3 regions of the Agarivorans albus genome follow, and region 2 is predicted to be linked to each of the others. Evidence: predicted binding sites of a transcription regulator. Region 2 holds the regulator's gene; each other region holds the start of a gene.
What was found. Region 2 encodes FliA, which starts transcription of late flagellar genes. Its sites were predicted from a motif close to CTAAAGNTNNNNNNNNNNNNGCCGATA; they were not measured.
Positions count from the first base shown of each region.

Region 1: a site for FliA is predicted at 3,523-3,549, ahead of K5620_RS02020 (DUF5610 domain-containing protein). Genes of this name have one in related genera too.
Region 3: a site for FliA is predicted at 6,264-6,290, ahead of K5620_RS10580 (flagellar protein MotY). Genes of this name have one in related genera too.

Region 1 is NZ_AP023032.1:425,275-432,691, reverse strand. Features, by position in the region: gene murI (glutamate racemase) at 1-63, opposite strand, end outside; gene K5620_RS02025 (TonB-dependent receptor domain-containing protein) at 145-1,995, opposite strand; cobalamin riboswitch at 2,033-2,258, opposite strand; gene K5620_RS02020 (DUF5610 domain-containing protein) at 2,315-3,490, opposite strand; gene trmA (tRNA (uridine(54)-C5)-methyltransferase TrmA) at 3,637-4,740, shown strand; gene K5620_RS02010 (YHS domain-containing (seleno)protein) at 4,859-5,317, shown strand; gene K5620_RS02005 (DUF1422 family protein) at 5,334-5,672, opposite strand; gene fabR (HTH-type transcriptional repressor FabR) at 5,682-6,302, opposite strand; gene K5620_RS01995 (alpha-amylase family glycosyl hydrolase) at 6,587-7,417, shown strand, end outside.
Region 2 is NZ_AP023032.1:2,991,903-2,999,319, forward strand. Features, by position in the region: gene K5620_RS13495 (protein-glutamate methylesterase/protein-glutamine glutaminase) at 1-1,024, opposite strand, end outside; gene K5620_RS13500 (chemotaxis protein CheA) at 1,050-3,221, opposite strand; gene K5620_RS13505 (protein phosphatase CheZ) at 3,233-3,973, opposite strand; gene cheY (chemotaxis response regulator CheY) at 3,987-4,370, opposite strand; gene K5620_RS13515 (RNA polymerase sigma factor FliA) at 4,498-5,217, opposite strand; gene K5620_RS13520 (MinD/ParA family protein) at 5,210-6,103, opposite strand; gene flhF (flagellar biosynthesis GTPase FlhF) at 6,093-7,417, opposite strand, start outside.
Region 3 is NZ_AP023032.1:2,294,699-2,302,115, forward strand. Features, by position in the region: gene K5620_RS10550 (DUF3466 family protein) at 1-1,171, shown strand, start outside; gene rmf (ribosome modulation factor) at 1,320-1,496, shown strand; gene fabA (bifunctional 3-hydroxydecanoyl-ACP dehydratase/trans-2-decenoyl-ACP isomerase) at 1,548-2,084, opposite strand; gene K5620_RS10565 (AAA family ATPase) at 2,163-4,154, opposite strand; gene K5620_RS10570 (Na+/H+ antiporter family protein) at 4,207-5,535, opposite strand; gene rnt (ribonuclease T) at 5,539-6,198, opposite strand; gene K5620_RS10580 (flagellar protein MotY) at 6,319-7,188, shown strand; gene K5620_RS10585 (2OG-Fe(II) oxygenase family protein) at 7,231-7,417, opposite strand, start outside.

The DNA.
Region 1 (7,417 bases), 2.2 Mb from region 2:
CTGCTGCAGTTGCTCTAAAACAGATAAACCACCCACACCAGAATCAAAAACAAGAACGTGCATTACTCTACCAATAAGCCTTTAAAATAATTCAGCCCTAGTTTAACCAAAGCTAGGGCTGAGAGCTATGTTAAAGCGTAAACCTTAAAACTGGTAACTTGCGCCCAACTCAAAGGTACGACCTTGTGCTTGGTAGTCGTTTACTGTTGAGTACTGCTTATCAAATACATTTCGTAGTTTCGCATCAACACGTAACCCGCTAGCAAACTTATAGTTAGCACTTAAATCCCAAATTGAATGGCTATCAATGGTTGTAGTATTTGCTGCATCTTCATACGAATCTCCGCGCCATAGAAAATCGACGACAACTTGCAGGCTCTGCCAATACATATCAGCTTTATACTTAACTTGCTCCTCTGGACGGCGAATCAAGTTTTTATCGGTACTACGATCCTTTGGATCTAAAAACTCTACAATTACCCTATGGTTTACCCAAGCTGTAGAAAACTCACCTTGGAACTCGATACCCTGAATGCGCGCATCACTTACATTGTCTGGTGTCCATAATGGCCATGTATCAGGCGTTCCAGTGTAGTCGTTATCACAACGCGCTACACACCCCCAAGCAATAAGATTATCCACGTCATTACGAAATACATTAAGCTGCCATTGGCTTTGCAGTAAATTAAGCTCTAAGCCCAACTCACTATTAGTTGACGTTTCTGCTTTTAAACTAGGGTTTTCGCTACCTGGGTAGTAAAGATCGTTAAAAGTTGGTGCTCTGAAGGCGGTGCCATGCAATGCATTAAAGCGCATTGACGGTTGGAACTGCCAAGCCCAACCTAGGTTATAGGTAGTGTGGTCACCGTAATGTTCGTTATCATCATAACGTAAGCTACCCTCGAGAGTATGCTGGTCGTAGTCTGCTCGCGTACCAATATGGGCCGCTTTGTTATCTCGGCTTTCTTGTTGATAAATCAAGCTTGTACCAGAAATATCATCTTTTTGATAATCAAGCCCGCCTTGCAATAACCATTGCTGGTTAAGTTGGTAGCCCAGTAGCCAGTTAGCAGCAACTCGTTCTGTAGAATAGCGCTGGGGATCAACAAAATTATCGGCTGGAGCTGTATCCGATTGGTCTTGTTGGGAGTTTAATGCGAACTCACTATTGATTCGGTCTTGAGCGTAATTAACACTAGCACCGTAAACGGTCTGCTTGTGCTTGGTTAAAGCTTTACCACCTTGAATAAATTCGGACTCGCTATCATTTAGGAGTAAAAATACTCGTCCACGCCAAGCTTGGTTGAATTCATGATCCAAGCTTAACAATCCTCCAAAGGTATCGTAGCCATAGTCTTCGTCTAAGTTATCTTGTGGACGAATATCATAGCCATTGCTCTTATCTTTGCTAAAAATAACATTGTACTGAGTAGCATCATCTAGTTGTCCGCTTGCACGAGCGGCAAGCTTCACAGTTTCTTGAGTACCAACTGCAGCTTTCAAGCCGTGATACTCGCTGCCAAAACTAGGGCGAGTAATAATATTGATTACCCCGCCTACGGCATCGGCGCCGTAAATCGAAGCTCTCGCACCACGTAAAATCTCAATACGCTCAACAAACTCCAAAGGTAGTAATGACAACTGCGCGCCGCCATTTGTAGCAGTATTGATTCGCACGCCATCGATAAGAAACAAAGATTGTGCCGAGCTGGTACCACGAATAAACACACTTTCGGTATGTCCTTTACCGCCATTACGGGTAACGCTAATACCCACTTGCTGACTTAGCACATCAATAATGTCTTGAGCGCCGCTGCTTTCAATTTCGCTACGGCTAACCACAGTAAGTGGCGCAATAACACTGGCTTCGGTTTGTTCCATGCGGTTGGCGGTAACAACCATAGTAGCTGGCTGTTCTGTTTGGGGTGCTTGCTGGGTTTCTTGGGCATAGCCAAAAGCTGGCGCTACTGCGGCCAGTAATATGAACTTCTTCATCGATGTAATCCTAATCGTCGCGTAGTACTTTGCTGTTATAAGCATGTGCGATGTGGCAGGTATTCGGACTTAGAGGCGTATTACTTGTACTACGGCTGCGACTTCCCGTTTGGCGATACAAACAGTGTCTGGAGATCCTTGGAAAAGGCCAATCCTTGAGCTTTCGTTCCTCATTACCGCTGCGCGTCAGTTCCGGATTTGCACCAGATTCCCTATTAAGCTTGAGTATTTACTACGCAAGCACCACAGCGGGCGAGATTATAAGCGAGGCTTAATGTGATTGATAGCACAAAAAGCCGCCCTTTTACCCAACTTGAAATTAACTAATGTTGTCGGCTGCGTTATTCGCAGTAGCAGGTGTGTTGTTAAACATCGCCAAAGCTTCAGCCATGCGGTCGGCAAAACCTTTAAAGCGTTCTACATCTGCTTGTTTGTTTTCTTCGTCGCTAGGGCTAGAAATAGGCAGTATTCCAGCCAATAGCGTTTCGGTGGCAGATTCAGGTTGAGCAAACAAAGCACTCACCTTGGCTTGAATATCTTGCCAAGAACTCAAAAACTCACTTAAGTCTGGTACCAGCTCAGAGCCACCAGAGGATTTGTCATTAGCTTGTTGATAGGCTTGCGTAACCGCTACGCTTTGTTGTTGCTGAAAGTTAACCGCAAAGCCAACTAGCTGCTGTTCGTCGAAACCAATATTTAAGGCTTGATCAAAGGCTTTATCTAAATCGCCCGAGAAAAACTGCTGGCCAACCTCATCAACCTGTTTAATCAAATCTGCAATTGCCGCCAATTCATCACCATTAAGGTCACCCTCAACCGAAAAGCTGAATTGTTGCTGCGAGGAAAAAGAGGCTTGGATAGAAGAACGCCCTTCACTATAACTGGCGGCTAATTGCGAGCCATAGCTAATAGTGACTTTATCGCCTTCTGCTGTTTCTAACTCCATAGTGGCGGATTGCGAACTAGACATTGCCAGTTGGCTATAAAGAGGAGCAGATTGAATTTCGTAATCACCTTCTTCAATCTTTTCTAAACCTTCTTGAATTAGGTCATAACTCTTATCGATGCCTTTTTCTAACTCTTCATTAAGAATACCCGCATCACTAAGTTCCTCACGGGCACCTTCAAAACCCATATCTACCCCTTTTCGGGCTTGGGCCATCATTTCGGCAAGCTTATCTTCCGACATCCCCGACTGTTTAGCACTATGCAGGGAACTGGCAACAAAATTAAGCACGTTTCGAGCGACTTCTTCAGCATCAAACACGCTCACTTGCTGGGGTTTAGGGAGGCTTACTCCACCCGTTGCCATAGACAAGGTATGTTTTTCAATAGAACTTAATAACACATGGCTAGCTACCGCACCTTGTTGGTTTAAGCTTGCCTTGTCATCAGCCAAGTTATTGCGTTTCTCAATCGTCGGTGCCGACTGCTGCAACAAGCGCTCGGCATACTGTTGTACGGGGGTTTTGCCCACGCCATTCAGTTCGTTCATAAAGCCTCCACGGATTTACCCTAGTCACAGCTTATCGGCGACCAAAATTAAAACTTTAGAAATATTATCACTATTATTGTAGATAAACTGGACAAGCAAGCCACGCCCCTTTAAATTGCGCTGCTTGCTAGAACAGAGGAACGGCCATGAGCGCTATTGCATACTACCCAGAACAGTACCAACAACTATTGGCCGACAAAGTGGCAAAACGCTTAGAGCAGTTTGCCGAATTTTCGCCTGCTCAACCGAGTGTATTTGCATCACCGACGAAACATTATCGAATGCGTGCCGAGTTTAGAGTGTGGCATGAAGGTGACGATCTCTTCTACATAATGTTTGATCAGCAAACCAAACAAAAATTTAGAGTAGACAGCTTTCCTCCGGCTAGCGAAATCATCAACCAGCTTATGCCAATTTTAGTTGAGCAGCTAAAACCAAATCCGCTGCTGCGCCACAAACTGTTTCAAGTGGACTTCTTATCTACTTTAAGCGGCGAAGTGATAGTAAGCATGCTCTACCACAAGCCTATCGACGAGGCATGGCGCTTAGAGGCCGAAAAACTAAAAGCAGAGCTAAGCAAGCAGTTTTCCATTCAGCTAATTGGTCGCTCACGTAAACAAAAAATGTGCTTAGACCAAGATAGAGTAGATGAAGTACTTACTGTTAATGGTGAAAAACTTATTTACCAGCAAATAGAAAACAGCTTCACTCAACCTAACGCAATAGTAAATCAACATATGTTGGAATGGGCGCAAAGTGCCACCAGCGATAGCCGAGGTGATTTGCTAGAACTGTATTGTGGCAATGGTAACTTCTCATTAGCCTTAGCCAAAAACTTCGATCGCGTGTTAGCCACCGAAATCGCCAAACCCTCGGTTGAAGCAGCGCAATACAACATTAAACATAACAACATCGACAATGTAAAAATCATTCGTTTGTCGGCAGAAGAATTTACTCAAGCCATGTTAGGTGAGCGCGAGTTCCGCCGCCTAAAAGAAGCAGATGTTGATTTAAGAACCTATCAATGCGATACCATTTTGGTAGACCCACCACGAGCGGGTTTAGATGATGCTACCTTAGGCATGGTGCAAGGCTACGACAACATTGTTTATATCTCGTGTAATCCTAATACACTTTACGACAATTTAAGTGAGTTAAGCCGTACTCACAAAATTAGCCATTGGGCGCTGTTTGACCAGTTTCCCTATACCGACCACATCGAAGTAGGCATGTACCTGCAGCGTCGCTAGCACAAGTATTCACCCGCAACTTAAAGCCGCGTTAATTGACGCGGCTTTTTACTATTTGAAATAGTGCTCTGCTAAGCACGGTCTCCATTTATGGCTTACTCAGCATCTAGGGAAGATTATGAAACAGACTATATTTGCCACCACTTGCTTGATATTCAGTTTAAGCAGCTTTGCCAATGAGCCGGTAAGCACCAGCTTTTGGAGCGACAAAGCCATAGGCGGAATCGACATAACCAGTTACCAACTTGCTCAAGAACAAGCCAATCGCAACATTCAGCAGGGCAATAAAAAGTATACCGTGAGGTGGAAAGAGGCAAACTGGCAGTTTGCCAGTCAACAAAGCGCCGACAAATTTGCGGCTAGTCCCGAGACCTACCAAGCTAAATACAACGGATTTTGTGCCAATGCGCTGTCTTTAGGCGAGGGCTTAATTGCAACCGATGGCCAAGTGTGGGAATTTTTTGATAACCAACTGCATCTATTTTTTGCAGAAAAAGGTCGCCAACGCTGGTTAAAAGGAGATTGGAAAGCCTACCAACAACAGGCCGATTTAGCATGGAAGCAGGCTTTACAATAACTTAAAAATTCAAACCTTAGCGTTTAAAGCCACCTAACTTAAACATCAACCATAAGCCAATAAACAAACAGATGATTAGCAATACTAAGTTGCTACCGATGTCGGGGAACTGAGCACGCAACATGGCCGAATAACCCAGCGCGCCCAGCAAAAAGGCGGCTACACTCATTAAGGGTGAGTCTTCACTTAAGTCTTTCTCAGTATATAAGTGGTACAGCTGCATAATGGCCAGTACAAAGGCAATGATTGGAAACACCGAAAACTTTAACTCAGGCACCGTAAACAGGGCCAAGCTGGCGTTACCACATAAGCCTGCAATAAAAGCTAGCAATAGCAGCGATTTTCTTACCTTCATATTCACCTCTTAACTTAAGGCTTCCGAGCGATTGTAGAGTGCCGCTCCCTTGGCAACAATGCGTAACTGTTTAATGGTTTTATCGGCCAACAATTGGCGATCAAACTCGGCTAAATCTAAAGCAGATGCTCCAGCATTAAAAACAATGATCACCATTGCCTCGGCTTGCATTTGCGCATCCTCTCGCGGGCAGCGATATTGCAGCTCTAAATAGTCGGTAAGCTCGGCAATAAAATGGGCGATCTCCCGCGCCACAGCGGCCCTAAAAGCCGGAGATGTCCCTGAACGCTCACGCAGCAACAAACGAAACACATTAGGATTGTTATAAACAAACTCCATAAAGGTTTCTACCGAGGTGCCAATAACACTGCCACCACTGGCAATAATGCGCTGGCGCGCTTGGCGCATAAGCTGGCGTAAGGTTAATCCACCTTCATCTACTAAGGTTAGTCCCAGTTCTTCCATATCGGAAAAGTGACGATAAAAAGAAGTGGGTGCAATACCCGCTTCCCTAGCCACTTCCCTCAAACTTAAGCTCGACAAACCACGTTCAGCACTTAGCTGACTAAACGCAGCATCAATAATTGCTCTACGTGTTTTCTCTTTTTGCTGGGCCCTAACGCCACTCATAAACCTGCCACTTTCTTTCTATTTGTAGGGCTATCATACCGTGAGTAGTAAAAAACCCAAATCGAACAATGCAAATCCTCACAAACCAAGTTTTTAACCATGAATCGTTTCTTGAACAGAATAATCAAAATGAAAACCATTTCATAAAAAAACAATATTCTCAATTAAACGAAAGATGCGAGCTGGGTCAATTTTCCATCAATCTGAAAACGCTATCAAGTATCTAGTCTACAGACGCTGTGATTAACTGAGCTCATATAAGTTGTATTTAGCAAGGATGAATAATGAATTGGTCCAAGAGCGCCATCTCAATGGCAGTAGTATTTGGTTTAAGTGCTTGTGGCGGTGGCGGCGGTGATGGCGGCGGCAACGGCGGAACACCTGATTATGAATACCAAGCTTATGCTTGTGATGCTGAAATTTATGAAAAAGCCAAAGAACTGCGCATCTATCAAGTGATGACCGAAGCGTTTATCGATGGTGATTCAAACCACGACTACAACGACGGTTACGGTACTAGCCACCACAAAGGTGACCTGCAAGGTATTATTGACTCGCTTGATTACATCCAAAGCTTAGGCATGAATGCCGTTTGGATGACGCCTATCTTTGACTCAGAAGGCGATAGCAAGCTAGATGCTACCGGTTACTTTACCCGTAATTACTTCGCCATCGATCCTAACTTTGGCACCATAGAGCAAGCTCGCACATTAGTAAATGAAGCACATGCGCGTGGCATGTACGTAATCTTTGATGGCGTATTTGGTCACCATAAAGGCAATGTAACTCCTTCTCCAAATGGCTTAACGCCTTCAGGCTCTGATAACCCTGTTAGCTACCCAGGTACCGATAACGATACCCTTGAGTTTTATAAAGAAGTTGCTAGCTACTGGGTAACAGAACTGGGTATCGATGGCTGGCGTCTAGACCAAGCTTATCAAGTACCTGTTGGTGCATGGGGCGAAATTCGTAAAGCGGTTGAAGATGCATCTAAAGCAACCACCTACACCATGAATGGCGAAACTGTTAATCCTATGGGCTACCTAGTTGCCGAAATCTGGAGAGGTGAATCTGAAATTGCAGAACAGGCTTATGGAACAACAGAACAGCCCGGT
Region 2 (7,417 bases):
ACACCACGCAACTGGCTTCATCTTGCGCCCAAATGGTAGAGCCCTGCTCTTTTAATAAGCGAGAGCCATCTCTGCCATCGGCCCCCATACCAGTTAGTATCATCGCTAATACATTAGACTGGTGGCTCTTTGCTAGTGAGGCAAAAGTAATATCAACACATGGTTTGTAATTTACTTTATCGTTACCATCAATGACCCGTAGACGACCGTAAGATCCTCGACCTTCCACCAACATTTGCTTACCACCTGGTGCTAAATAAGCCCAACCAGGGCGTAACTCGTCACCGTCCTCAGCTTGTTTAACATTGATTCTCGACAAGCTATTGAGTCGCTGAGCAAAAGCCGCAGTAAAAGTAGCCGGCATATGTTGAACCAATAGAATCGGTTTAGAAAACCCAGCAGGTATTTGAGTAAGAATAGTTTGTAGCGCAACGGGGCCACCAGTGGAAGTGCCGATAGCCACTAACTTATAGCGTTTGCCAGAAGGCTTAAAACGGGCGGTAGCACGCTCTTTTGGTTGTGGGGCTGAAGTAGTTGGCGAAGCTTTTACTGCAGGTCTTGTAGCTGCGCTTGGCCGAACAGGAGTGCTTGGAGCCGGTGCGCTAACACTACGACGAGCACTAACGCGACGGCGAGCAATAGCTTTAACCCGCTGCTGAAGAAGGCTAACGGCTTCTTCTCTATCACGAGCTATGTCTTCAAACTTTTTAGGAATAAAATCGAGAGCGCCAGCTTCTAGGGCATCAAGAGTGGCCTTTGCGCCTTCGTGAGTTAGCGAAGAAAACATAAGCACTGGGGTGGGATTCTTCGCCATAATTTCACGAACGGCAGTAATACCATCCATTATCGGCATTTCGATATCCATGGTCACTACATCAGGTTTTAGACGAGCGACCATGTCGATGGCTTCACGGCCATTTTTTGCGGTATCGACCACTTCTAAAGAAGGGTCCGCGTTGATGATCTCGCTTACCCGGCGTCGGAAAAAGCTCGAATCATCAACTACAAGTACTTTTATTGCCATGTTAGATTCTTCTTAAAGGCTAGGCTTACATCTTACGAGCGTAGCGTTTCAACAGGCTTGGAATATCAAGAATTAAAGCAATACGGCCATCACTAGTGATTGTTGCACCAGCCATACCTGGAGTACCTTGCAATAATTGGTCTAGTGCTTTGATCACCACTTCTTCTTGGCCAATCAGATTATCAACAACAAAACCGACTTGTTGTGGGCCAATTTGTACGATAACCACGTGCCCTTGAGAACTACGCTCTCCAGATTGGCCATTTCTAATTAACCAATCTTGTAAGTAAAACAGTGGAATTGCCTTATCACGAACAATCACAGTTTCTTGACCATCAACTACATTAGTTTTGGTAAGGTCTAGGTGGAAAATTTCATTCACGCTAGTCAGTGGTAAGGCAAAAGTCTGCTTGCCAACGTCGACCATCAAGGTTGGCAAAATAGCCAAGGTTAGCGGTACTTTAATCTGTAATGTAGTGCCTTGCCCCAACTGTGAATCAATATCAACGGAACCATTAAGTTGGGTAATGCTAGTTTTCACCACGTCCATACCCACACCTCGACCGGAGATGTCTGAAATCTCAGTCTTAGTAGAGAACCCTGGCGCAAAAATAAGACTATAAGCATCTTTATCTGGCATGCGAGCAGCGGCATCGGCATCAAGCACGCCGCGCTCAATCGCAATAGATTTTAGCTTATCGGCATTCATACCAGCGCCATCATCCTCGATTTTAAGCAAGATATGATCACCTTCTTGTGAGGCAGAAAGGCGAATAACACCGGTACGAGGTTTACCCGAAGCAACTCGATCATCTGGCATCTCAATACCATGGTCAACAGAGTTTCGAACTAAGTGAACCAAAGGATCAGCCAGCGCTTCAACTAAGTTTTTATCTAAGTCGGTATCTTCACCCACCAACTCAAGGTTAATGTCTTTTTTCAAGCTTCGCGCTAAATCTCGAACCACTCGAGGGAAACGGCCAAACACTTTTTTGATTGGCTGCATGCGGGTTTTCATTACCGCACCTTGAAGATCAGCAGTCACCACATCCAAGTTAGCAGTGGCTTTAGACATATCCTCATCATTGCTATTAAGGCCCAAACTCACTAAGCGGTTACGTACCAATACCAACTCGCCCACCATATTCATAATATCGTCTAGAGTGCGGGTATCTACGCGAACGGTGGTTTCGCCTTGAGGTACAGCTTGCTTGGCTGGCGCTTTTGCAGGCTCTTGTTTAGCTGGAGCGGCCTTAGCAGCAGGTTTGGCCGGTGCCGCTGGTTTAGCAGGCGCTTTAGGGCTAGCTTCAATTTTTGCAGCAGGCTTAGGCGCAGCTTTAGCTGCGGGCTTAGCTGGAGCGGCTTTAGTGTCAGGTGCTTTGCCTGCACCATGTAATTGGTCTAGCAGTTTCTCAAATTCATCATCACCAATTTCATCAGCATTTGAACTAGGCTTCGTTACTTCTGGCGTTTTAGGGGCAGCCGCTTGTCCAGCACCTGGCGCCTTAGAACCATGCAGTTCATCCAACAGTTTTTCAAATTCATCATCTGAAATATCACCATCACTGGCAGCTTTTTCAGCTGGAGCTGCGGGAGTAGGTTTTGGTGTTGCGGCAGCAGCAGGTGCAGCTGAGCCATGCAGCTCATCAAGCAAACGCTCAAACTCGTCGTCGGTAATTTCGTCAATGTTGCCGGCATCGGCGCTCGGAGCTACTGGCTCTGGCTCTGGCTCTGGCTCTGGCTCTGGCTCTGGCTCTGGCTCTGGCTCTGGCTCTGGCTCTGGCTCTGCAGCCACTTCGTCAGCAGATTCTGGGCGAGACAACTGATGTAAGCTTTCAATTAATTCAGGAGACGCAGGTGTTAAAGGCTCGCGTGCTTGAACTTGAGCGAACATATCATTAACTGAATCTAGCGCTTCAAGAATCACATCCATTAGCTCAGGCGATACACTCCTTCCACCGTTGCGCAAGGTGTCAAAAATATTCTCAGCTCCGTGACAAACATCAACCAGTTCGGTCAATGACAAGAAGCCTGCTCCACCTTTAACTGTATGGAAACCACGAAATATGGCATTTAACAAGTCACTGTCATCTGGACGTTTTTCTAAATCAACCAGCTGTTCAGACAGCTGCTCAAGGATCTCCGCCGCTTCTACGAGAAAGTCTTGTAAGATGTCTTCATCTACATCAAACGACATGCGCTACTCCCTTAAAATCCTAAACTAGACAACAAGTCATCAACATCATCTTGGTCGTTAACAACGTCGTCCCTTTGCTCTTTATTTAATATTGGCCCTTCGGCTTCGATAGCAGATTTAGTCACTTTTTTATTTTCTACTACTTCGGCATTCTCATTTCCAAACAAGGTAAGCATTTCAACCAGACTTTCTTCCACCTCTTGCACCAAGGTGATTACCTTACGAATCATCTGACCGGTTAAATCTTGGAAATCTTGAGCCATCAATATTTCGGTTAACATGCTACGTAGTTTATCGGCATTTGCTGAAGAACTATTAAGGAAAATATCGATTTGGTGACATAGCGCCTTAAATTGGCCGATTTCAATTCTTCGTTCCATCAAACTTTGCCATATAGGCATGATACTGTTGATTTCGTTAGTTAATTGATCGGCAATTGGAAGGCCAGACTCTACTGCGTCCATGGTTTTATTGGCCGCTTGATCGGTCATCTCTATCACATAGTTTAACCGCTCTTTAGCGTCTGGTATTTCTTGATTAGCTAACTCGTTAATTCGAATATCGAGTTTAAATTCATTTAAAGAGTCATGAAGCTGACGAGTGAGCTGCCCAACCTTATCAAATAGCAGGTTAGCTTTTGGAGCACAAAGCTCACTAACAAGTTGATTCGCCTCGGCGACATTTCCTTCTTCAAGTAGCGCAACCAAAGATTTGGCGTCGGCTAATGAAATAATCGGAGTATCTGTGCTCACGCATCTTCCTTTCTTATTGTAGTCTTTCGAAAATCTTATCTAGCTTCTCTTTTAGCGTGGCTGCAGTGAAAGGTTTAACAATATATCCATTTACGCCGGCTTGAGCAGCTTCGATAATCTGTTCACGTTTTGCTTCGGCAGTTACCATTAAAACAGGTAAGTGAGACAAACTTTCGTCGGCACGAATATTTTTCAGCAGGTCGATGCCTTCCATTCCAGGCATATTCCAATCAGTTACTACAAATTCGAAATCGCCGCCTTTAAGCATAGGTAATGCGGTATTTCCGTCATCGGCTTCATGAGTATTGTTGAAGCCAAGATCTCTAAGTAGGTTTTTAATAATCCTTCTCATCGTTGAAAAATCATCAACAACCAGAATTTTCATATTTTTATCCAAGGTACGTCCCCCAACAGGATGTTTTACAAGCCACTAAATAGGCCAAAAATTTATGTAATATAGATATTATGCCTTAATAAACACAATTTTAGTCCATCTTTTACAAGAAATGTAAGGATGAATTTCTCTATTGTGTCCAATCTCGCATTCGAGTTTTAACTCGAGCAAGCGCTTGACTATGAATTTGACTGACTCGGGACTCGCTTACGCTCAATACTTCACCAATTTCTTTTAGGTTAAGTTCTTCATCATAATAGAGGGACAAAACCAGTGCTTCTCTCTCTGGAAGACCTTTAATACATTCGGCAAGAGATTGTTGAAAGCGTTGATTGGCAAAACCTTCAAAGGGTCGGTTTAGCTCTCGACTTTCTTCACTTGATATGACGTCTTCACTCACACCTAGATCATCGATACCTAAAATGCGTCCGCAATTTACATCAGACAACATAGAGTGATACTCACTTAAGCTTACGCCAAGCTTTGCTGCAACCTCGGCGTCTTTTGCGTCACCGTTTTTTTCTTTCTCAACCTCAGCGATTGCATCACTAATGGCGCGGCTGTTTTTATGTACCGAGCGTGGGACCCAATCGCCACGACGAATTTCGTCAAGCATAGAGCCACGAATGCGGATGCCGGCGTAGGTTTCGAAGCTAGCGCCTTTTGAGCCATCAAAGTTACGTGCGGCTTCGATTAAGCCAATCATTCCTGATTGGATCAAGTCATCAACAATCACGCTAGCCGGAAGCCTAGCCATTAGGTGATGGGCTATCCGTTTGACCAAGTTTGCATGGCGCTCCACCAAAACATTAGTGTCATTAGCGCTGGCATAAGCGGCAACTTTATTCACTAAGCTGTTCTCTATTTTTACGTTGTCCAAACTCGAGAAGGTTCTCGATGAAAAATTCTAAATGTCCACCTGCTTGTTCAGGAATTGGCCAAGTAGAAGCTTTACTTGCTAATGAGCGAAATGCCAAAGAAGCAGGAGACTTAGGATAGGCTTCTACCACTACTCGCTGCTTTCTTACGGCTAAGCGCACGTTATTGTCATAAGGAATACAAGATACCAATTCGAGTGTAGCATCCAAGAAGCGATCGGTAACTCGAGTAAGCTTAGCAAATAATTCTTGGCCTTCGCGTAAGCTACGCACCATATTTGCCACCACTTTAAATTTGTAGACACCGTGCTGGTTTGAAAGCAGCTTTATTAGCGCATAAGCATCGGTAATAGAGGTTGGCTCATCACACACCACCACTAATATGTCTTGTGACGCTTTGGCAAAACTTAGCACCATGTCGGAGATGCCCGCTGCAGTATCAACTAGCAACACATCAATAGGTGTTTTCATGCTGCTAAAAGCACGAATAAGTCCGGCGTGTTCCGCAGGACTAAGTTCCACCATTGATTGAGTACCAGAAGTAGCTGGTGCAATTAAGATCCCATTAGGCCCTTTAACTAATACTTCATCTAAGGTGCATTCACCGGATAAAACGTGAGAGAGGTTTTTAGTTACACGTAAGCCAAGCAGCACATCTACATTTGCTAGGCCTAAGTCGGCATCCAATACCATTACGCGCTTACCTTGCGCAGCCATGGCTATACCCATGTTAAGAGTAACGTTAGTTTTACCTACGCCCCCTTTGCCGCCAGTTACAGCGATGACTTTCACATTGTTTTTTTGTTGCATCATTCTTAAGCCGCTAGCTTGGTCAAATTCATTATCTTTAGAATACATCTGAAACCTTTTGTTGTTCGGTTTCACTAAACCAGAAATGTTGCTGGCTTTGCTTATCGATAACCGATAATGCTTGTTCTATTAATTGGGTAGGCGCAGCTACCGCAATATCTTCAGGCACTTGTTGGCCGTGAGTAACGTAACTTATTGGTAAGGCATGGCGCAAGGTTACATTTAACACTTCGCCTAAAGCCAAACTTTCATCTAATTTGGTAAGTATGGTACCAGCTAAGGGAATTCGCTGAAATTGGTTCACAGTTTCTTCAATTACCCGACGCTGCGCGTTGGCCGACATCACCAAATAGTTGCGAATGTTCACGCGGCTGTTTTTTACTAGCTTATCTAATTGTTCGTGTAAGCGAAGATCTCGTTGGCTCATGCCAGCGGTATCAATAAGTACCAACTTTTTGTCTTTAAACTGATAAAGCAACTGTGAAAGCTCTTCTTCATCATTGGCGACGCGTACGGCGCAGCCCATAATTTTGCCGTAAGTAGCAAGTTGTTCATGAGCACCAATACGGTAGGTATCTGTAGTAATCATCGCCACACTTTCGGCGCCATGGCGCATTGCAAACTGTGCTGCTAACTTGGCGATGGTGGTTGTTTTTCCTACACCCGTTGGGCCAAGCAACGCAATAGCCCCACCCTTTAACAAAATCTCATCTTGGCCAACCGGTAGTTGATTGACTAATAGTTCACGTAAATGCTGCCAGCCTTCTTGAACGCCGAGTTCTTCGGGAATGTATCCAGCTATTTGGTCAGCCATATCTTCATCAAAACCAACTAGCTGCAACTGCTTAATTAACATCGCGCGTACCGGCTCTTGGCGCTCTACTTCCTGCCACATTAGTCCAGATACTTGATGTTCAAGCAACTTGCGCATGGCGGCCATTTCTTTTTTAAGCTCACCAACTTCGTTGCCTGCAGCAGCTGATGCTGAGCTAGCTGGTTGTCCACCAAGAGACGTATTTGTTGGTTTATTTGATATGGAGCCTTGCTGCGCCCAACCTTGTTGTTGAGCTAAAGAGCGTGGCGCTTGAACGGTGCGAGGGCGCTGCTGTTGCTGCTTTTGCTGAGACTGTTGCAAGTTTTCTTGCTGACGCTTTTGATGGCGCTGCATAAAGTTGGTTAGGTTATCTTTCAAACTAGCATTTTCGTCAAAATCATGACTTGGATGCTGTTTTGTTGGCGCTTTTTTGGCAGCGCCTGCATTCATAGACGACAAATTGACGCTATCTTCAGGCAATTCTCTATCGCTTTTAGGTGCAGCTTGTTTAGCGCTAGAAGGTTCAACCGCAGCAACAATCTCGATGC
Region 3 (7,417 bases), 700 kb from region 2:
AGCTAAAGTTACTTTGCTACCAACAGCCTTTAACAGTAGTGGCGAGCTAGAAGATGATAAAGGTGGGTTATCATCAGGCTTACAAATTATCGAAAAAGATGGCCGTACCCTTGTTATTGGCATAGGTAGTGTCAGTTATTCCAATAGCGACAGCTTTGGTGAGTGTCAAACAGGTAACCGAGAAAACTACTACCGTTGTTCAGGTTTTGATACTCAAGCATGGGTATGGGACATTACAGACGCAATAGATGGAGAGCAAGTAGTTGGGCAACAACTAGTTGAAGGCTACGTTCGTTCTCGTTATGGCAATGCTCCAGATTTTAACTTGGTAAAAGATGCCAATAACGAGATATTGGTAGGTATATCTTCAGATGATGTCTATGACAGCACTAACGGTTCACGTGGCCGCGCTACTTACTATACCGACAATGGTGATGGTACTTATAGTCTAAATAAAATACCAAATATTCGGATTGATGGTGATAATGACAAGTTTGAAGACTCCGTATCACATACTTGGGCAAATTCAGTAAACGACGCCAACTTAATTGTCGGTAATTTGCGATACGTAGAAGTTAAATCACGTAACCGTCCGGTAGAAGGTTTTGTATATGATGGTGATGAAAATTCAGAAACATACCAAGAGGTAAATTGGCCATTACGTAACAAGCCATTTTCTGGTGCTAACAGCGAATTCAGCGATATCAATAATAGCGGTTTAATCGTAGGTTGGCGAGATGGGGATAGTGAAGAACAGCCAGCTTATAATGGTACTACACGTAGACAAACGGGTATCTTATTAGATTACAATCGTTACCTAGAAGGTAACAAGACATACACCTGGACGCTTAATCAATTAACCTGTTATGAGCAAGACGGAACGCCACAGATACCGCTGTACCGGTTCGAGTTTGCAACTCATATTAATGATGAAGGTGAAATATTTGCCAACGGTTATCACTATGAAAGTGCTGAAGAGTTTATTAATGGAGTAAATCCTCGTGCGGTGTTACTTAAATTGGTAAGAAACCCTGCGGTGACAGATATAGATGACTTAGCAACTTGCCCGCAAATAGAAGAAGTGAAGTATGAACGTAAAGGGGCTTCTAGCTTGTGGTTAGGCTTACTGCTCTTACCTGTTGTTTTTGTGAGGCGTTTCATAAAAAGATAAATTGTCTTTTTAGTGCAACAAAAATATCAATTAGTTAGCGAATACTTAAAAATTTAGTTTTTGATCTTTTAAAAACGATAAGCGATAGTAGATCAGGAGTCCAAGTGGGCTCCTGATTTGTTTTCTGATCTTGATGAGGAAGAAGTCTATGAAAAGACAAAAACGCGATCGTTTAGAAAGAGCGCATGCCAAAGGTTATCAAGCAGGGTTATCAGGAAGGTCTAAAGAGACCTGTCCGTATGGTGGAGCAGACGCAAGAGGTCATTGGTACGGTGGGTGGCGTGAGGCTGTTGAAGAACGCGTTTCAGGATTAGACAATAACTAAATAAAAAAAGCCCTATAAATAGGGCTTTTTAATATCAGCGTATTAGGAGTACTAAAAAGTTGAAGTGTCGGTAAACAAACCTACTTTCAAATCATTTGCTGAGTAAATCTGACGACCATCTACCTCTACAATGCCATCCGCAATACCCATAACTAATTTACGCATAATTACACGCTTCATCTGAATGCGGTAGGTGACTTTCTTAGCTGTAGGTAATACTTGGCCAGTGAATTTAACTTCGCCAACACCCAAAGCTCGCCCTTTACCCGGACCGCCACTCCAACCTAAGAAAAATCCAACAAGCTGCCACATTGCGTCTAAGCCTAAGCAACCAGGCATTACCGGGTCACCAGGGAAGTGACAGTCAAAAAACCATAAATCAGGGTTAATATCTAACTCAGCAACAATTTCGCCGTTGCCAAACTCACCACCTTCGTGGGTGATTTTTAGAATGCGGTCCATCATTAGCATGTTTGGTGCGGGTAACTTACTGTTTCCTTCACCGAATAAAAGGCCTTGGCTGCAATCAAGCAATTCTTGGCGTTCATAGCTAGTTTTACCTAGTTCTTTTTGCGAAACCTGAGTCATGAATTTTACCTTTAAAAAATTTGCCGATACTTTAGCTAACACGTGTAAGCTAAACAAGTCCGATGTCCGATAATTTCGCTAAAACTTGAATAAGTCAGATACTTTCTTCAAAAGCCAGCGAATTAAACCAGGTTCATCGTTTGGTAGATTGATTAATTTGTTAATTTTTCCGTAAACACTTTCTTCATCGAGTAGGTCGCCAGCAGGCAGATTGAACAAATAGGGCACCGCTTGGCTAATGGTAGAAACAGCAAAAATGCTTAGTTGTTTTTGCTCAACCGCGTTTAAAACCTCTTGCGAAAGATTCAGTTGATTAAGGTTAGCTTCCGGTATTACTACCCGGATAGGCTGGTTAGTATTAACAAGTTGCGCAACCCTTAAGTAACCTTCGATCTTTTCGTTTATGCCGCCTACAGCTAATACATTGCCTTTTTGATCTAAGGCGCCGGTTACTGCGGTATTTTGCTGAATGGGAAGCTTTGAGATAGCGCTTAGTAAAGCCAAGGCTGATGCGAGAGAAGCGCTGTCACCATCTATTTCATGATAAGACTGTTCAAATACTATGTTGCCGGAATAAGGGAAATGATGCTCAGAGGCAAACAATTGATTTAGAAAGCCATGAATGATCATCATTGATTTAGCGTGAACATTCCCTGCTAGTTCTGCTTTTCTTTCTATATCGTTAAAGTCGCCGTCACCTTGAAACACATTTGCAGTTATTCTGATGGGCTCACCAAATGATAAACCTAAGCCAGCGAAGTCGATAACCGATAAACCATTTATTTGGCCAACTTGCTCACCACTTAAACAAATATTGGTTTGTCTTTCTGTATAGGAGAGATCACTAAACTTTTGTTGGTTGTTAACGTTATCGTTTAAGTGTTTTAGTGCTTGGGTAAAGCCTTGACTGTTCGCTGTAAATTGATTGAGTTCTAGTGACTGAAGTAGGGTAATTAGTTCTTGTACATCTAAACTTAAATACTGTTGATGCTCGCAAAGCTTCGCCGCGTAGTTCAATACACATTCATAGAGCTCCGTTGTTAAGCTGGATAAGCCGCATTGATGTAACTCACCATTTAGGTGGCTTAAATACAAATTGATGTTGGTTGAGCTTGCTTCTACTTCTAATGGCAGTTCAGTTTCTAAAAGCCCTAGGGTTTTTATACTTGGGTCGAGCTCATATAAATCGGCAATGGCATTGGCATTACCAATAAGCACTAACTTGGTAGTTACCGACAAATGTTGAGGTTGGCTAGTTAGCTTTTCGCCTTGCAATTTATCCCACGAAAAAATTGAGGTAGTTAAACAAGCTTTTAGTTCAAACCAAAGCTTCGCTTCTGCAAGAATATCTTCGGCATTTAAAACCAGTATCCCGGAAGCTGAATGATGAATAGCCCCTAAATTCACTTCCACCAACTCAGCGCTATTAGCTGTAGGTTGGGCAAGATATTGGCCAAAAATAGTTGCTCTAGTGAATTCGTAACAATAATTTAGTGTTGGCTTGTTAAGCCAAGTCTTATAGAACTTTTGAATCGAGGTGAAAGAAGGTAACTCAACAAGGTATTCAAATAGCTGTTTGATGAGATTTAATAATTGCTCAGGAACCTGCGCTTGGTTAAGTCTTTTTAGAATTTTGCTAAGGGAGTCGGATTGAGACTCTTCCATAAACGCTAATTCTTCACCTATCTCTTTGGCTAAAAGTTCTGAACCAAAATCTTTGTTTAGCAAATCTTCCATCTGCAGCATAGTTTGCTCAAAAGCTTGTTGAGCTTTTTGTGAAAGCTCAACACAATAAGGGCGCTGTGGCTGGGTAGGGTTGAATATTAAGGCGTAAGCTTGTTGCTCAATATTAAGGTCTTTAGCAAAGTCTGCGAGTACTGAATGCAAATTGAAAAAACTAGGGGCCTGACAAACCATAACTTGTTGATGATTATTGGCGTGCGTAAAGTGGTCAAAACTAGATTTAGCTATAGGTAATAAACTCGACCACTGAATGCCGTTAGTTGGGTTTATGTTCTCTAGCGAAAAGTTAGGTTTTAGTTTTTCAATGCTTAGGGCTGATTCAGTCAATTCGTATTCCGGTGTTAAACGTGCAATGTGTAATTAAAACAGTTTGTTAGCTCTATAGAACAATAGCTGCTATCCAACCAAAAACCAACAGTGGTAGGTTGAAGTGCAAAAATGTGGGTACAACGGTGTCCAATATGTGGTCATGCTGGCCATCGCTATTTAAGCCTGCAGTCGGGCCTAGTGTAGAGTCTGAAGCTGGCGAGCCTGCATCTCCAAGTGCTGCAGATGTTCCAACCAAGGCAACTGTTGCTAACTCAGAGAAACCTAGAGAGAGAGCGAGTGGAACGTATATAGCGGCAATAATGGGAATGGTTGAAAATGATGAACCTATTCCCATAGTAATTAGCAATCCCATTAGCAACAACATTGCAGCAGCAAAGGCCTTATTATCACCAAGTATACTTTGAGCACTATTTACTAGATCTGGTACACCACCAGTAGCTTTCATTACGCCAGCAAAACCATTTGCTGCAATCATAATGAATCCAATTAAGGCCATTAATTTAACGCCTTCAACAAACAAGTCTTGGCTATTCTGGGGCTTTAAGCCTGACGCGGTAGTGAGCAGGAGGAAGCCAGTTAAAGCGCCCATAATGATCGACTCAGTATAAACGTTTACCACTAAGGCAACGATTATAATGGTGATATTCAAACAGGTTTTTAAGGGGCTAGTCTGTATTTCGCTTGTGCGTTTTTCACTAGTATTGATCGTTGTTTGGTAAGTTCTTGGCTGCCGATAAGAAAAAAATATGGCTGTAAGCAGACCTAACACCATTCCTAGGGCTGGTATTGTCATAGCAATGGGTAACTGGCTTTTATCAATCGTTAAGCCTGCCGACAAAATATTGCCATGTAACAGTTGGTTTAAAAATATGCTGCCAAAGCCATAGGGTAGCCACATATAAGTGGTGACTAAACCAAAAGTGATACAGCAGGCAATGATTCGCCTATCCATGTTTAGTTGATTGAATACAGCGATTAAGGGCGGGATTAATATTGGAATAAAGGCTATATGCACTGGAACCAAGTTTTGCGAGCTTACTGCCATTAATATGATGGCGCCAAGCATCATCCACTTCACCAAAGAAAGGTGCTGATCTTTATGCAAATTTACTAAACGTACAATCTTGTTAGCAATCATATCGGTTAAGCCGCTTCTGGCAATGGCAACAGCAAACGCACCAAGCAGAGCATAACTTAACGCGATTTGAGCGCCATCTCCTAAACCGGCTTCAAAAGCGGCTATGGTTTCCGTCAAGCTTAAATCGGATAAAAGCCCGCCAATAATTCCACTTATCGATAAAGCTAATACTACATTTACACGCAGTAAACTTAGTACCAACATTAAGCAAACCGACAATACAACAGGATTAGTAATCATCGATTATTGATTCTCATCTTGATCTGGTTTTGGTAGAGGCCAACCGCCTAGGTTCTTCCACTTGTTAACAATCAGGCAAAACAGCGATGCTGTTTTTTGCGCGTCGTATAGTGCTGAGTGTGCTTCTTCGTTGCTAAACTCTAAGCCAGCCTCTTTACATGCCTTGGCTAAAACAGTTTGGCCTAAGGCTAGGGCACTAATACTGGTAGTATCAAAGCTCACAAAAGGATGGAAAGGATTACGCTTAATATTACAGCGCTCTACTGCTGCGTTAAAAAAGCCCATATCAAAGGCTGCATTGTGAGCCACCATTACAGCCCGGTTACAGCCATGGGCTTTTAATGCTTTACGTATTGGCTTAAACATCTCTTTCAGCGCAAAGTCTTCGCTTACTGCGCCACGTAAAGGGTTATTAGGCTCTATTCCGGTAAACTCTAAAGCGGCTTGTTCTAGGTTAGCGCCTTCAAAAGGCTCAACGTTAAACTGTAAGCTTTCAAGAACATAAAGTTCGCCTTGTTCGTTAAAGCTAAGCAAGCAAGCTGCAATCTCTAGTAACGCATCTGTTTTAGCGTTAAAGCCAGCTGTTTCTATGTCGATAACTACAGGGTAGTAGCCGCGAAATCGACTAGACATTAATTCGGTCGTGAGTTCAGTAATGGTCATAATGTGGGTAACTAATATTAGAAGCGCGCATTATTACAAAAGCCGCAAAGAATCGCTAATTTGCTTTAAAGATTATCGCTTAGATGCCGATAATTTATGGAGAAGAGAGGATTTCTGCTAATGAAACATTACTTATTGCTGCCTTTGGCATTAAGCGCAATGTCTGCTCAAGCAAACGTGCGCAATTATTCAGCATCGCTAGATGACTCAACTTGGGTTGTGTCAAATAAAACGCCTATTGAATGTAGAATGGACCATTTCATTCCCTCTTTTGGTGTGGCGAGTTTCATTAGTCGCTCATCGAAAAATGTAAATCTAGATTTCTATTTGGATATGTACAGGATTTCCGCAGAAACTCACCAAGTCTCATTACGAAGTGTTCCACCGAAATGGAAGCCAGGTGCAAGCTCTAAGCGTATTAGCGAATTATCCTTTTATCAGCAATTTGATGGTTACGTAAATGCCCAGCCAGCGTGGCAAATGCTGAGTGAGTTGGAAGACGGTAACGTACCTACTTTTTACTTTAATGACTGGTACGCCAGCAATAATACAACTGCAGTGGGCATCTCTTCGATCAACTTTAAAACCCAATACAACGACTTTTTAAAATGTGTAGGGCGCTTACTTCCGTACTCGTTTGACGATATTGCTTTTACAGTTTTAACCTACAAATCGAATAGCAATGAATTGACCCCGCGCTCTAAGAAACGTTTGCAACTTATTGGTGATTACGTAAAACATGACCCAGAGATAGATGTAGTGTTGGTTGATGCCTACACCGATAGTTACGGGGGTAAGTGGATTAACCAAGAACTTTCGGAAAAGCGCGCGAACATGGTTAAGGATTACTTTAAGTCTGGCGGGTTAGATGAAAGTGTCATTGAGGTGGCCGGACATGGTGAGCGCAGGCACGTTGCCCGTAACGACAACACCATGGGCAGAGAACGTAACCGAAGAGTGGTTATCTCGTTAGGCAAAGACTTGCTATAAAAACAAAGGTAGAGCAACTTGCGCTACCTTTTTCTTTTATCTTTAGAACGGCGCACTTCTGTCACGTAACCCAGAAGGTTTAGCCCAACGCTCCCTAGCAGAAACTCGATTTTGTTGCTTGCTGGCATACGGCGTTTGCATTTGATCGCCATATAACCAAAGCACCAGGTTAGAACGTTCACCACTTCGTATTGCTTGTGATGCATGAGGTACATTGCCACGATGAATC